Regions from separate parts of the Streptomyces sp. WZ-12 genome, predicted to be linked through region 3. Evidence: riboswitches for the same ligand, from Rfam matches in the RefSeq annotation. Region 3 holds a riboswitch; each other region holds the start of a gene.
What was found. A riboswitch is a leader RNA that binds a small molecule or an ion and turns the genes downstream of it on or off. The one in region 3 is predicted to bind magnesium.

Region 1 (3,543 bases), 7.3 Mb from region 3:
GTAGAAGCCCTTGGCTCCCTTGATGCCCCGGTGCAGGGAGTGCTTCATCCCGAACACGTCGCCGATCGCGTAGGCGGTGGACAGGGAGACGGCGAAGGCGCCGATGATCGCCGCGTCCAGCAGGGCGATGGCGAAGAGGACGCCTGCCACCTTTCCGGCCTTGGCCTCGATGCCGGTGATCAGGCCCGCGGTGTCGGTGAAGTTGCCGAAGCCCTTGGTGCCGGCGAAGGCGGCGGCGACCAGGCCCATCATGGCGGCGGCGCCGATGATCACGATGGCGATGCCGATCCACAGGTCGGCCTTCTCGTACTTCATGAAGCGCGGGGTGATGCGCTTGTCGATGACGTAGGACTGCTGGAAGAACAACTGCCAGGGCGCCACCGTAGTGCCCACGATGCCGATGATCAGCAGCATGACCGTGGCCAACTCGCCGCTGCCGCCGGGGATGACGGGGACGACGAAGCCGTGCGCCATCTGCGACGCCTTGGGGTGGAGCATGAAGTAGAGCGGGACCAGGAGCAGCGACCCGATGCACAGCGCGACGGCGATCCGCTCGAAGCGACGGAAGGAACCGGTGAACGCGGACGCGATGATGATCGCGGCGGCCAGGATCACCGAGCCGGTCTTGGGCAGGCCCAGGTAGTCGGCGGCCATGGTGATGCCGATGAACTCCGTGACCAGCGTCAGCGCGTTGAGCAGGAACAGGTCGATGACGGAGAACGCGCCCCAGAACTTGCCGAACCGCTCCAGGATCAGGCGCGCGTGCCCGACCCCGGTGACGGCGCCGAGTCGGAGCACCATCTCCTGGTTGACGTACAGGACGGGAACGAGCAGCAGCAGGGTCCACAGCAGGCTGGTGCCGTAGTTCTGGCCGGCCTGGCCGTAGGTGGCGAAGGCGCCGGCATCGTTGTCGCCGACCATCACGATCAGGCCGGGGCCGACGATCGCGAGCAGCGTCTTGAATTTGGCGGAGAGCCCCAGGCGCGGGGCGGTGTCGTCGACCCTGATGGTGCCAAGCGCACCGCGGATGTCTCCGATGTGGGCGTCGTCGAGCACCGCGCTGGACTGCGGCGGAGTCGATGGCGTGGCGGTGGTGGTCAGGTTGGTCATGAAAGCCTCCCGTCCCCCAACGGGGGAGGTTTGGGGCACGCAGCGGCGATCCCCCTGCGAACGCGCAGCACAGCGCCCCGGCACGGCCGGTGGCCGCACGGGTGCGTGGGGGGAGGGTGCTCTCGCGCAGGAGGTTGTTACTGCGTACCGGAGGTCGAAGAAGACATCGGAGATGACATACGCATATGGGGCCGACTGTGGCCCGGACTACTGCAATGGCCGTCCATGGTGTCTCTCGCCTCCTTCCGGCCGGGGCGCACGCGGGCGCCAAACGGACACGGCAAAGAGCGGACCAGTCCACGATGACTGGCTCACCCCAACTCGTCAGAGCTTTGGCACTCCACGGCGTAATCCCCGTACAGGGGAAGCCACTTGGGGTCACCCCTTAGGTCGGGGAGACCTGTCCTGAACCTGGGCGTCTCTCGACGTCGTGGGGTCAGTGGCCTGTGTCCGCGAAGACGCCTCACCGAACGAGGTGCCTCGATTCCTTCTCTTCGAACGGCTGAAATCCTACCCTCGTACTTGCGTGGGTACGCAAGTCTTTGACTCAACCTTGACCGGTGCCCGCACGGCGGGGCGGCCCCCACGGTGCCGTGCCTGGGAATTGCGGTGGGACGGGCGCGCGTGCATGGGCCGCCTGGCCGGCAGTGCGCGGCTCAACTCCTCCCATCAGAAGCCGGTCGCCGCACGACAGCCGGTGCCTATCGGGCTCGATCGAGGTCCAAGGGCGAACTCGGCCGCCCAGCGCGCCCATTCGACCCGGCGGCCACGCTCCGCCCAGCTGCCCGCGCAGCTCACCCGCACACCCCTTCCGCCAGTCAACGCGTCAACTCCCCTCCCCGCGAGGCGCGTTCAAAGACTCACCGTCCGCCTTCACGGGAGGCGGCGTAGATAGGGGTCGGTCGACCGGCGCGGCAGGAGGCGGACGCGTGCGTCGACGACGGTGCAGCCGTCGGGGCGGGCGATCACCGGGTTGCACTCGACCTCGGCCAGTTCGGGGAGGTCGCCGGCCATCTGGGAGAGGCGGACCAACAGGTCCTTGAGGGGGGCCGGATCGGCCGGTGGGGCGCCGCGGTGGCCGAAGAGGAGCGGAGCGCAGCGGGGCGTGGTGAGCAGGTCATGGACGTCGGTGTCGGCGAGCGGGGCGAGGCGGGCGGCGTGGTCGGCGAGCAGTTCGCTGGTGGTGCCGCCGGGGCCGAAGACGACCAGGGCGCCGAAGACCTCGTCCTGGACGACGCCGGCGAGGAGTTCGGCGCCGCGTTCCGCCATCGGTTGGACCAGTGCGCCGGTCATCGCCGTGCCGAGGCGGGCGGCCAGATCACGGAAGGCGGTCCGCACGGCGTGCCGGCCGCGCAGGTCGAGGAACCCGCCGCCCCGCTCGGCCTCGTGGACGAGGTCGGGTCCCTGGGCCTTGAGGGCCACCGTGCCGGAGCGGCTGGCCAGTCGGGCGGCGGCGTCGACGGCCGCCTCCTCGGTGGTGACGTATGCCTGGGGAAGGCGGGGGATGCCGTAGCAGTCCAGGAGGCGGGCGGTCCGGCGGGCGTCCAGCCAGCCGCCGGTCGGGGCCTCGGCGAGGAATGCGGCGACCAGTGCGCGGGCCCCGGTGGCGTCGGCGCCGACCGGTTCCACGGGGCGCCCCGGCGGTCGGGCCAACCACTGGGCGCGCGCCACGGCATGGCGTAGCGCGCGGGCCGCCGACTGTGCGTCGCCGTACGAGGGGACGGCCCGCCCGTCGTCCGCGTGCAGCAGTCGGACGCGTTCGGGCTGGTCGGGCCGGACGGCGAGGATCGGGCAGCGGCCGCCAGCGGGCATGAGGGCGGAGGGGGTGAGTGCGGTGTTCGGGTCGGTGCCCACCCCAGTGGTCAGGGCCGTGGGGACCAGCGCGACCAGGATGGCGTCGACCGCTCCGGAGGCGGCGAGGCGGTCCAGGCATCGGCGCAGCACCTCCGCGGTGACGGCCGGCGTGGCGTCGATCGGGTTTGCGGCGGTGGCGCCTTCCGGGAGCGCGTCGAGCAGTTCCTCCGTGAGGGCCAACGCCAGTTCCGGCACGGCGAGTTCGGCGTCGGTGCAGGCGTCGGCGGCCAGTACGCCGATCCCGGCCTCGTTGGAGAGCACGGCGATGCGCGGGCCGTTGGGCAGGGGTTGGGAGTGCAACAGGGCCGCGGTGTCGAGGAGTTCGCCGAGGGTGTCGGTGGCGGTGATGCCGGCCTGTCGGAACAGGGCGCGCCGGGTCATGGTCGGGACGGCCGCGGCCGCGGTGTGCGAGGCGGCGGCCCGGCGTCCGGCCGCCGAACGTCCCGTGTCGACGGTGAGCACCGGCATCCGCCGGGTGACCCGCCGCGCGGTACGGGAGAAGGCGCGGGGGTTGCCGAACGACTCCAGGTGCAGCAGGGCCAGTTCGGTCCGGCCGTCGCACTCCCACCACTGGAGGAG
Region 2 (3,543 bases), 7.3 Mb from region 3:
CTCCGGAACGTTCCTCATCGTCGAAGCCCAGGTACTGAAGGTCCACGCGGACCCGCGGATCGTCATCCCCGGCTCCCAGCACGTCGACCCCGCCGCGTGGAGCCCACTGATCTACAACTTCCGCCACTACTACGGACTCGGCCCGGAGCTCGGGCACACCTTCCGTTCCCAGACACCCCGACGACAGGACTGACCCGCCCCGCAGCCGACCAGGCGGGCGCCCGCCGCATCCGGCCGCTCCACTGCGCGGACCCGGCGACCCTGCGCGCCGCCAGCAAGAACGCCGTGGTGGCCGCGCCACGTTGGACGTCATGCGGCCAGCGGAAGCGGCGGTGGCGCAGGACCGGCTCTCCGCGGCCGTGCACACGCACGAGGTGGGCGGACCGTCGAAGGCGCACCGCATCAGGGTGCTGCGGCCGTTCTCGCGCAGAGGGGAGACGGGAGGCGGGCACCGGGGACCGTTGCGTTGCCGGCCGCAGCAGTGCCGTTGCCGGAATCCTTGCGCAGTCCTTACGCAACTCCCGCTCCAAGGCGTGGCGTTGTGGGTAAGGGGCAGAGTGCGGGCGGGCGGGGGCGTTCCCGTTGGGTTGCCGGGTTGCTGTGTGCCCGCTGAGACAGCGCCGAGGCGCCCGTGTCGACAGACCTCCCTCTTCTGTCACTCGCCTCGACCGCCGGCCTCATTTCACATGGCGGAACATCGGCCGGGGCAGCGCCCCTTGACGGAGAGACAGCGCATGACGGTCTACGAGCACCTGCCGCACCCACACATCGCTTCGCGGGACGCCCAGGGCCCGGTGAAGGTCACCGATCAGCTCCCGGCGGGCAATGCGGTCACCCGGTTCAACACGCGGATCGCGATCCTGATCACCCGGGCCGTGGGCAGCATGTGGTGTGCCTACGCGTTTGCGTTGTTCGACCTGATCAGCCTCCCGGACGCGATCAAGGGCGGGGCGTCGGCCATCGTGTCCTGGGTGGCGCAGACGTTCCTGCAGTTGGTGCTGTTGTCCGTCATCATGGTCGGCCAGAACGTGCAGGCCGCCGCGGCGGACAAGCGTGCCGCGGCGACCTTCCACGATGCGAGCGCGACCCTTCACGAGGTGGCGCACATGCAGGCCCATCTCGCCGCTCAGGACGCCCTGTTGAGCAGGATCGCCGAGCGGGTCGGCGTGGAACCCGGGCCCGTCGAGGGAACGCCCTCCGACGGCACGGCAAGCGAGGCGAATGGGGTGAATGAGGTGGCGGAGCAGGCCGCAGGCGACTGAACCGGGGGCCCCTCACACCGTCGGGTACGGAAGGGGACCGTCAAGGCTTGGTCAACAACTTGCGTTGATGTGCAAGTATCAGGCAGTCTTGTGGACGTTTGAAGAAGGCACCTCGTTCGGTGAGGCGTCTGCACGGACACAGGCCACTGACCCCACGACGTCGAGAGACGCCCAGGTTCAGGACAGGTCTCCCCGACCTAAGGGGTGACCCCAAGTGGCTTCCCCGTACGGGGATTACGCCGTGCAGTGCCAAAGCTCTGACGAGTAGGGGTGAACCGGCCGTCCGGGCCGGTCCGCTCGCTGCCGAGTCGTACGGCGCGCTCGCGCGCCCCGGCCGGAAGGAGGCGAGAAACATGGACGGCAGTAGTTGCAGTAGTTGCGATGGTTGCGGCGGTCCGGGGCACAGTAGGTCGTTTACCCATATGACTTTCTTGGCCTCCGGTATGCGGTAACCACTCCCGCTCCCGACGCGTTCGCGAACACTCCCCGCCAGCACCCGTGCGGCTTTCGCCGTCCCGGGTGGTCGGGCTGCGCGCTCGCAGGGCGGGCAGCTTCCGCACGCCCGCAACCTCTCTCCCAGACCAGGCACGTGGCGGGGTCTCGCCATGGCCTTCGCCACCACTACCCCGATCCGAGGGAAGCAGCCATGAACCTCCTGAACCTCCACCACCGACCGGTCCGTCACGCCTTGCTGGCCCGGACTTCCAACCTGCGCCGACGCCACACGACCGTTCCGCGCCCGCTGTCGTCGCCGCACGAGCCCGCGGACCTGCCCAGGGCGCCGATCCACCGCATTCGCGGCCTCATCGTCGACTGCGAGACCCGACGGGTTTCGGTCGGCGGGCAGCAACTGAAGCTCACCTGCATGGAGTTCGAGCTGCTGGCCCATCTGATGGCCAACCGGCGCCGGGTCTACAGCCGTGAGCAGCTGATGGCGCTGGTGTGGCAGCAGACCGCCGTAGGGGACATGCGCACGGTCGACGTTCACATCGCCCGTCTGCGTCGGAAGCTGGGCCCCGGGCATCGGGCGTTGATCCGCACCGTACGGCAGGTCGGCTACGCCTTCGAGCCGTCGGCCACGGCCAGGCCCCGCCCCTGACCGTCGGCCACAGACAGGGCCCCGCCCCTGATGAAGGAAGCCCGGCGACCGGCTCGTTGGGCTTCGCCGTCCCGTCACGCTGACCATGCAAGGGATACCCACCGTCATGCGATTCCTGCCCCGTACCCTCCTCAAGCAGACCAAGCGCCCCGGCACCGAGGCGACGGCCGTCCGGCCCCACGAGCTGGTCACCCTCCACGTCCATTGCGACCAGGGTGCCGAAACCCAGGTGCGCGCGCTGTGCGTGCTGGCCCTGAGCCGGCCCGGTGCGCGCGTCGAGGCCGTGCGCGTCGACCCGTCCGACGTGTTCACCACCCACCTGCAGATGTTGGTCACCCTGGACGGCACGGAGACCGGCCTGCTGGACCGACTCGTCGACATGCTCTCCGGCATGCCGCCCGTGCGCGACCTGCACTGGCACCGGGACCGGCACGACGATCCGCGTTCCCTCACCTCCGCCATGGAGAGGGGGTTGTCCGGTGCGTGCGCTCACTGAGTCCGACGTTGTCCTTCTTCCGGCGCGCACGACGACCACGGAGCTCACGGTCGCCGAAATCACCGCCGTGACGGCGTTGTTGAAGGCGGTGGCCGGCCCCATCCGGCTGCGGTTGCTACAGGCGCTGGCCGATGACCAGGAGCTCGCCGTCGGGGAGCTGACGGAATGCGTCGGCGCCCCCTACGCGGCCGTCTCCCAGCACCTCGGGCGCCTGCGGGCCGCGGGCCTGGTCGGGGTCCGCCGCAGCGGCCACCGCGTGCTCTACCGCACCACCAACCCGCACCTCCCGTCGCTGCTCGCCGCCGCCCGGCACCTGGCGGCCCGTCCGGCACCGACGGGGCCGGTCGGCGCGGTTGAGCACGCGGCGGAACGACAACACGCGTAGATACGGCAGCGAGGCGGTCGGCGACGCGGGGGCGGAGAGCCCGCGTCGCCGACCGCCTCGCTGTGTCGGCCCTATCTGCCCGGGGGTGTGGTGGCGGCGGCGGTGATGCGCTCGGCCGCGGATAGCGGCAGGTCGGCGTAGTGGGCGAGCCAGTGGGCGTCGTGGCCTTGCTGGGCGAGGAGGTAGGCAAGGTGGATGCGCGGTTCGTACCTGGCGCACGGCCCCGTGGGGCTGGGGCAGGTGTTGGGGCTGTCGAGCAGGTAGTCCCGCTCGGTGCCGTCGTGCAGGGTCAACTGGAGGT
Region 3 (3,543 bases):
CAGGACGAGGTGGACGCCGAGGACGGCGAGGGTGCCGATGGCGGCGAGTTCGAGCCGTCCCGAGGCGGCCAGCACGCCGACCGCGGCGGAGCACCACAGGGTGGCGGCGGTGTTCAGCCCGCGGACCCCCGCGCCGTCGCGGAGGATCACGCCGCCGCCGAGGAAGCCGATGCCGGAGACGACGTACGAGGCGACCCTGGTCGGGCTGCCGGAGTCGCCGACGGCGGTGCTGTAGAGGACGAAGAGGGTGGCGCCGGCGGCGACCAGCGCGTTGGTGCGCAGCCCCGCCATGCGGGCCCGCCACTGGCGCTCGACACCGATGAGCGCTCCGCAGGCCACGCCGGTGGCGAGCCGGATCACGAAGTCGACGAGGGACAGGGAGTGCATGGCAGCGCCTCCTTTGGGGCTGGTGGGGTGTGGCGGGCAGGGGTGACGGCGGCCGAACGGTCAGTGGCCGAGGGCCACTTCGACGACCTTGATGATGACCAGGACCATCGCGACCAGCAGATAGGTCCGCAGGGCGGTCAGGCCGACCTTGTGGCCGGTCGAGAGGACCGGCTTGGGCAGGGTCTCCAGCGGCGGCATCCGCCAGTCGTCGCGGCCGGTGCGGTCCACCGGCCGGCCGCCGCGCGCCCAGCCCTTGCGGCGGCGCCGCAGCTCCGCGTACCCCAGCGCCAGCACCCCGGCCGCGCCGCAGCCGGCCATGATGCCGAGGATGGCGGAGGCGCCGATGTCCGGGAAGAGCACGGCGGCGGTGAGGATGACCGAGAGGGTGACCAGGACGCCGACGACGGCGGCCGTGAAGGCGTTGGTGCGGCGGCCGTTGACCCACGGGCCGAGCACCGTGCGGTCGTTGCACAGCAGGAGCAGGAAGACCGACGCGGACGGCAGCAGCACCCCGGCCAGCGTCTGCACGCCCTCGGTGAGCAGGCCGAGCGGGGAGCCGGGGATCAGCACGATCGCGGCGGCCGCGGCGACCAGCCCGGCGTAGACGGCGTAGAAGCCCTTGGCGCCGCCGATGCCGCGGTGCAGGGAGTGCTTGATGCCGAAGACATCGCCGATGGCGTAGGCGGTGGACAGGGAGACGGCGAAGGCGCCGATGATCGAGGCGTCGAGCAGGGCGATGGCGAAGAGGACCCCGGCCAGTTTGCCGGCGTGCGCGGCCAGGCCGTGCGCGATGCCGGCGGTGTCGGTGAACGCGCCGACGCCGTGGGTGCCGGCGAAGGCGGCGGCCGTGCACCCCATCAGGGCGGCGCCGCCGATCACCACGATGGCGATGCCGATCCACAGGTCGGCCTTCTCGTACGACATGAAGCGCGGCGTGATGCGCTTGTCGATGACGTAGGACTGCTGGAAGAAGAGCTGCCAGGGGGCGACGGTGGTGCCGACGATGCCGATGATCAGCAGCATCACGGTGGACAACTGGCCGGCGCCGCCGGGGAGATGGGGGACGACGAAGTCGTGGGCCATCTGACCGGTGGACGGGTGGACCATGAAGTAGAGCGGGACGAGCAGCAGCGAGGCCGCGCACAGTCCGATGGCGATCCGCTCGAACCGCCGGAACGATCCGGTGAAGGCGGAGGCGATGATCACGGCGGCGGCCAGCACCACCGCGCCGACCTTCGGCAGGCCCAGGTAGCCGGCGGCCAGCGTGATGCCGATGAACTCCGTGACCAGGGTGAGGGCGTTGAGCAGGAAGAGGTCGATGACCGAGAACGCGCCCCAGAACTTCCCGAACCGCTCCAGGATGAGCCGGGCGTGCCCGACCCCGGTGACGGCGCCGAGCCGGAGCACCATCTCCTGGTTGACGTAGAGCACCGGCACCAACAGGAGCAGGGTCCACAGCAGATGCGTGCCGTAGTTCTGGCCGGCCTGGCCGTAGGTGGCGAAGGCGCCGGCGTCGTTGTCGCCGACCATCACGATCAGGCCCGGGCCGACGATCGCCAACAGGGTCTTGAGCTTGGCGGACAGGCCCCGGCGCGGGGCGGTGTCGTCGTGCCGGATGGTGCCGAGCGCGCCGCGGATGTCGCCGATGTGCGCGTCGTCGAGGACGGCGGTGGGCGGCGCCGTCGGGGGCGCGGCGGGGGCCGTGGGGCGGATGGTGGTCTCGGTCATGGCTACCTCCCAAGTGCCCCTTGAAGGGGCGGAGTTGGGGGCACGCTGCAGCCATCCTCCCTGCGCGGGCGCGCAGCACGACCTCCCGTGCCGGCGGCGGGCCGTACGGGGCGTGATGCGGCGGGATGCCGCGCAGGGAAGGTGGTTACCGCGTGCCGGAAGAATGCGAGGGCAGGCGGAGCAGGGGCCGTTGATGGCCCGGACTACTGCATTCCATGTCTCTCGCCTCCTTCCGGTCGGGGCGCCTGGGTGCGCCGTCGTCGATCCGGTAAGGAGCGGACCAGTCGCCGTCGACTGGTTCACCCCCACTCGTCAGAGCTTTGGCACGTCACGGCGTAGCCCCGTGCGGGGCAGCCACCTGGGGTCACCCCTTGGGCCGGGGAGACCTGTCCTGATCCGGAGCGTCTCTCGACGGGTGGGATCAGTGGCCTGTGTCCGTGACGACGCCTCACCGAACGAGGTGACCGCTGTCAAAACCTCTAGGAGCTTAGACCTGCCGGCGGAGGTACTTGCGCGGAAGTGCAAGTTTTTGACCGACTCTTAACCAAGCGGCCACCTTTGGATCCCGCCGCCCCGGCCGAGCCGCTGGACACCGCCCGGCTCCCGGGTGAGCATGATCCGCATGTCCGAGCACCCCCGGCCCGACGAGGCGGGCGACCGCGGCACCCCGGCCGAGCGACTGGACCTCATCGAGGCGCTGTTGGCGCCGGCGGTGGCGGGGTGGGACGAGGCCGGGCGGCGGCTGCGGCCGGCCTGGCGACGGGTCACCCGCGGCGAACCCCGCTGGCCGTCGACGCTGGCGGTGCTGGTGGCGGTGGTGCTCCAGTGGCGGCTGCCGGCGCGGCTGGCGATCCATCCGGGGTGGCTGCTGCCGGGGCTGGAGACGGTGCTGCTGCTCGTCCTGGTGGCGGCCGACCCGGTCCGCATCGAGCGGGCCTCCCGGCTCTACCGGTGGGCGGGGCTGGCGTTGATCGCGTTGATCAGCGCGGCGAACGGCTGGTCCGCGGTGCACCTGGTGATCGGCCTGGTGCGCGGCACGGAGGGCGAGGACGCCGCGGCGCTGCTGGCCACCGGCGGCGCCATCTGGGTCACCAACGTCCTCGCCTTCGCGCTCTGGTACTGGGAGTGGGACCGCGGCGGACCGGTCGCCCGGGTCCATGCGGTGCGCCGCTACCCCGACTTCCTCTTCCCGCAGATGGCGACGCCGGCGCTGGCCCCGGAGCACTGGGAGCCGCAGTTCGCCGACTACCTGTACCTGTCCTTCACCAACGCCACCGCGTTCAGCCCGACCGACGTGATGCCGCTGACCCGTTGGGCGAAGCTGCTGATGCTGTTGCAGTCGGCGGTCTCGCTGCTGACCGTCGTGCTCGTGGTGGCCCGCGCGGTGAACATCCTCAAGTGACGTGCCGTCAGGCGTCGTTGGCGGCG
Region 4 (3,543 bases), 7.0 Mb from region 3:
CGGCGCAGGGGGGAGAACTTCGGCTTCTCCAGGGCGGAGAGTGCGGGGGTGCGCCACGCCTTGCGGTCGGCCTCCAGCAACGCCTTGCGGTCTGCCTTGCTCAGGGGTTCGGGTACGGCTGGATCATCCTGGTCCATGGCGTGTAGCCAAGCGGCCACGCGCGCGGCGGCGACGTTCGCCGCATGCCGCGACCGCAGGGCAACGAAGGTCCCGCCGACAGCGCCGACGGCCGCGCCGGCAGCGAGACCGACCTCCCATTGCGTTGTGGTCAGGTTCGGAAAGAAGGTGGCCGCGGTCAGTGCCAGTGAGAGCAGCACCAGCGTCCAGACGATCAGGCCCGCGACGATGTTCTGCTTGGCGGTGTTCACCCACGGGCCCAGCACCGGCCGGTCGTTGCACAACAGGACGAGGAAGACGGTTGCCGAAGGGAGCAGGACCCCCGCCAGTGCCTGGACGCCCTGGGTGATCAGGCCCTGGACCTGGTCGTTCGCCGCGAGTGTGACCGTGGCGGAGATGCCGATCAGGAGGGCGTAACCGACGTAGAACAAGGGAGCCTCGGACATCTTCCAGTGCAGCGAGTGCCGCTTTTTGAAGGTGTCCCCGAAGGTGTAGGCGGTGGCCAGTCCCACGGCGTTGGCGCCGATGAGGGCGGTGTCCAGCAGGAGGATCGCGAACAGCGCCCCCAGGGCCGAACTTCCGTGTTCCCGCAGCCCGTTCGCCACACCACCGGCGTCGCTGAACTGACCGAACAGGTCCGTGCCGTGGAAGACGAAGGCCGCGGTCGCCATGATCGCCGCACCGCCGGCCATGACGACAGCGATGCCGATCCACAGGTCCGCGCGCTCGTAACGGATCCAACGCGGCGTGATCCGCTTGTCCACCACGTTCGACTGCTGGAAGAACAGCTGCCACGGGGCGACGGTGGTACCGACGATGGCGACGATCACGAGCAGCAGCGTGGAGTCGAGCCCGCCGGGGAACTGCGGGATCAAACCCTGAGCGGCCGTGCCGACCTTCGGATGAGCCAGCAGCGCCATGGGGAACATCACCACGTTCACCGCGATCAGCAGGAACAAGAACCGCTCCCAGCGCCGGAAGGACCCCCCGGCCACCACGGCGAACAGCAGCACGGCAGCCATCGGGACGGCCACGTACGCGGGTATCCCGAAGTAGCTCAGTGCCTGGGAGACGCCGGTGAACTCGGTCACGATCGTCAGCGCGTTGACCAGGAACAGATCACCGACGCTGAAGGCACCCCAGAACGTGCCGAACCGTTCGAAGATCAGCCGGGCGTGCCCGACACCGGAGACCGCTCCGAGACGGACCACCATCTCCTGGTTGACGTAGAGCACCGGGATCAGCAAAGCCAGGGTCCACAGCAGCTTCATGCCGTAGTTCTGGCCTGCCTGAGCGTACGTCGACACGCCGCCGGCGTCGTTGTCCCCGACCATCACGATCAGTCCGGGCCCCATGATCACCAGTAGCGCGCGGATGCGCTGCCCCCACGACCGCCGCCGACCGCTGTCCCCTTGGCGGATGGTTCCCAACGCACCGACGATGTCCCCGACATGCGCGGGATCCTGCACCGCCGTGCCAACAAGGGCACGGCTCCCTTCCTGACGGGGATCTTGATCGGGAGTCTGCCGAGTGATGCCAAAAGCCATGTATCTGCCTCCCTGAACCGTACGCCCACAGGCGGGAGCACCCGCGTACGGGCGTGGCGAAAAACGGCTCCATGGCGAGCCGTTGAAGAGCGATGAAGAGCCAACGGGCGGACGTCTGGCGGCGCCGCTGGAACGAAAGCGAGCCGCCGCGCGGCATCCCGTTGACCGTGGAATGCGCGGCACGCCTCACGCGCGGTCACAGCGCGAGGGAATGACTCAGGCGTCTACCTTCACGAGGCCAGGCTGCATGTGAGGCCGCGTATGTCCATCAGGAACCATCCTGACCACCTCCAATATTGGATGCGTCGTTACGCTCACGACAGGGAAGCCTTCCTGCCTGCGCCGGACAGACACCCTCCACGTAAGAGCTTCGACACTGCACGGCGTATCCCCACCCGGACGGGCGGGAAGCCACTTGGGGTCACCCCTTAAGCCGAGGAGACCTGTCCTGATCCTGGGCGTCTCTCGACGTCGTCGGGTCAGTGGCCTGTATCCGTGCAGACGCCTCACCGAACGAGGTGCCCGTTTCCAGCCACCGGAACGCTACCCCACTTGCGTCACCGCGCAAATGAACACCGCTTCAACAACCCCCCAAGAAATCAACGCAGTTGAGGAAAAGTCCCATGCCTGCGGACGGTCTGACCCCGCGCGAGCCGCCTGCACGGAAGCCTGCTCCGACGTCGAAAGTGGCGTGCGTGGCCCGGGTGGCCGATCAGCAAAGGCCGAGGGGCTGCTACGAAGTCCGCGCAGCGGCGCTCGCTCGGGTTGTCCCCGCTCAGGCCGTTCCCTGGGAGGGTTTCTCGTCGTCCGGACCGGGTGGCCGGGGAGGGGCCGAGGGGGTGTTCTTGGTGTGCAGGTGCCAGCGCACGTTGCGTACACCGGGCTCGCGGGTCAGGTGGACGACGAGCCGTTCCAGCGCGGCGGTGGCGGAGGCGTCCGGGGTGAGGGCGACTTGCGCGAGCACGCTGACTCTGCCGTCCGGCCTGACGGTGCACCGACTGTCCACTCGCACGTCGGTGCCTGTGAACATGTGCGAGAACAGGGTGAGCGTCTTGTTCATCGCGTGCCCGTCGCACACGGCCTGGAGGGCGCAATGCACCGTCAGGGGGCGTGCGGGGTCCTTGAGGCGCCGGAAGCCTGGACGGGGTAGAAGGTGCATGGGCGCATCCTGGAAGAGTCAGTCAACGGCGAGGGAAATGACGCCAGTTGATGAGCCGTGAAGGAACGAAGGGCGAGGCGGGCCGGACTGTTGCGAAGCGAGGGCCGTCCAGCGGTCAATGTTCGTGCAGGAGCCTCGCCAGTGAGGTGCCTGCTGATGCCTGAGCGTAGTGCCATGATTGCACCTGGGCGCAAGTGTTGCCCCAACCTTGGCTCGATGGCACCCCCAACTCCTGCCAGCGGTAAGCCCCTTGCGCCAGTAGGTCGGAGCGCCCCAGCGGTGAAAAGCCTGCGTCCCCGCCACCGCGTACTGCTGTACTGCGGCAGGGGCTTCTGGCTCGACGTCGACACCACCTCCGACTGCGGCGACGGCCTGCGGATCGCGGGCTACAGCAACCCGGCCGGCCAGTCGGCGATCCCACACGCGTGGGCGCTGCCGGCCAGTCACCCTCGGCGATCAACTCGCTTGTGGTCTGGGAGACATGCGTGTTGGCAGTACGGGAGCCGGTCGAGGAGGTCGGCTCCCGCTGCTCACGCATACTGCGGTCGGTCGTCAGAGCCCTTGCTGCCATCGAGTACTTCTGACCGGTTTCATGCCGAGGACGCCTGTTGGGCGCTGGAGTAGGTCGCGGACGCTGGTGCTTCGAAGGCCGCCGACCTCAGTTGAAGCCCCTGGTCAGCCACCACTACTCGGCGAAGGGCGAGCCCGACACCTGTCTAT

Region 1: linked by a shared signal. The riboswitch ahead of PV796_RS39380 (NRAMP family divalent metal transporter) and the one ahead of PV796_RS07025 (NRAMP family divalent metal transporter) in region 3 are both predicted to bind magnesium.
Region 2: linked by a shared signal. The riboswitch ahead of PV796_RS39400 (winged helix-turn-helix domain-containing protein) and the one ahead of PV796_RS07025 (NRAMP family divalent metal transporter) in region 3 are both predicted to bind magnesium.
Region 4: linked by a shared signal. The riboswitch ahead of PV796_RS37705 (NRAMP family divalent metal transporter) and the one ahead of PV796_RS07025 (NRAMP family divalent metal transporter) in region 3 are both predicted to bind magnesium.

Annotation. Positions count from the first base shown of each region.
Region 1 is NZ_CP118574.1:8,962,075-8,965,617, reverse strand. It holds gene PV796_RS39380 (NRAMP family divalent metal transporter) at 1-1,110, opposite strand, end outside; M-box (ykoK) riboswitch at 1,419-1,592, opposite strand; gene PV796_RS39375 (bifunctional acetate--CoA ligase family protein/GNAT family N-acetyltransferase) at 1,984-3,543, opposite strand, start outside.
Region 2 is NZ_CP118574.1:8,966,369-8,969,911, reverse strand. It holds gene PV796_RS39410 (flavin reductase family protein) at 1-193, shown strand, start outside; gene PV796_RS39405 (hypothetical protein) at 735-1,262, shown strand; M-box (ykoK) riboswitch at 1,367-1,539, shown strand; gene PV796_RS39400 (winged helix-turn-helix domain-containing protein) at 1,909-2,361, shown strand; gene PV796_RS39395 (hypothetical protein) at 2,468-2,857, shown strand; gene PV796_RS39390 (ArsR/SmtB family transcription factor) at 2,841-3,242, shown strand; gene PV796_RS39385 (hypothetical protein) at 3,314-3,543, opposite strand, start outside.
Region 3 is NZ_CP118574.1:1,644,268-1,647,810, reverse strand. It holds gene PV796_RS07030 (MgtC/SapB family protein) at 1-387, opposite strand, end outside; gene PV796_RS07025 (NRAMP family divalent metal transporter) at 448-2,115, opposite strand; M-box (ykoK) riboswitch at 2,412-2,582, opposite strand; gene PV796_RS07020 (hypothetical protein) at 2,738-3,517, shown strand.
Region 4 is NZ_CP118574.1:8,605,282-8,608,824, forward strand. It holds gene PV796_RS37705 (NRAMP family divalent metal transporter) at 1-1,547, opposite strand, end outside; M-box (ykoK) riboswitch at 2,012-2,189, opposite strand; gene PV796_RS37710 (hypothetical protein) at 2,440-2,823, opposite strand.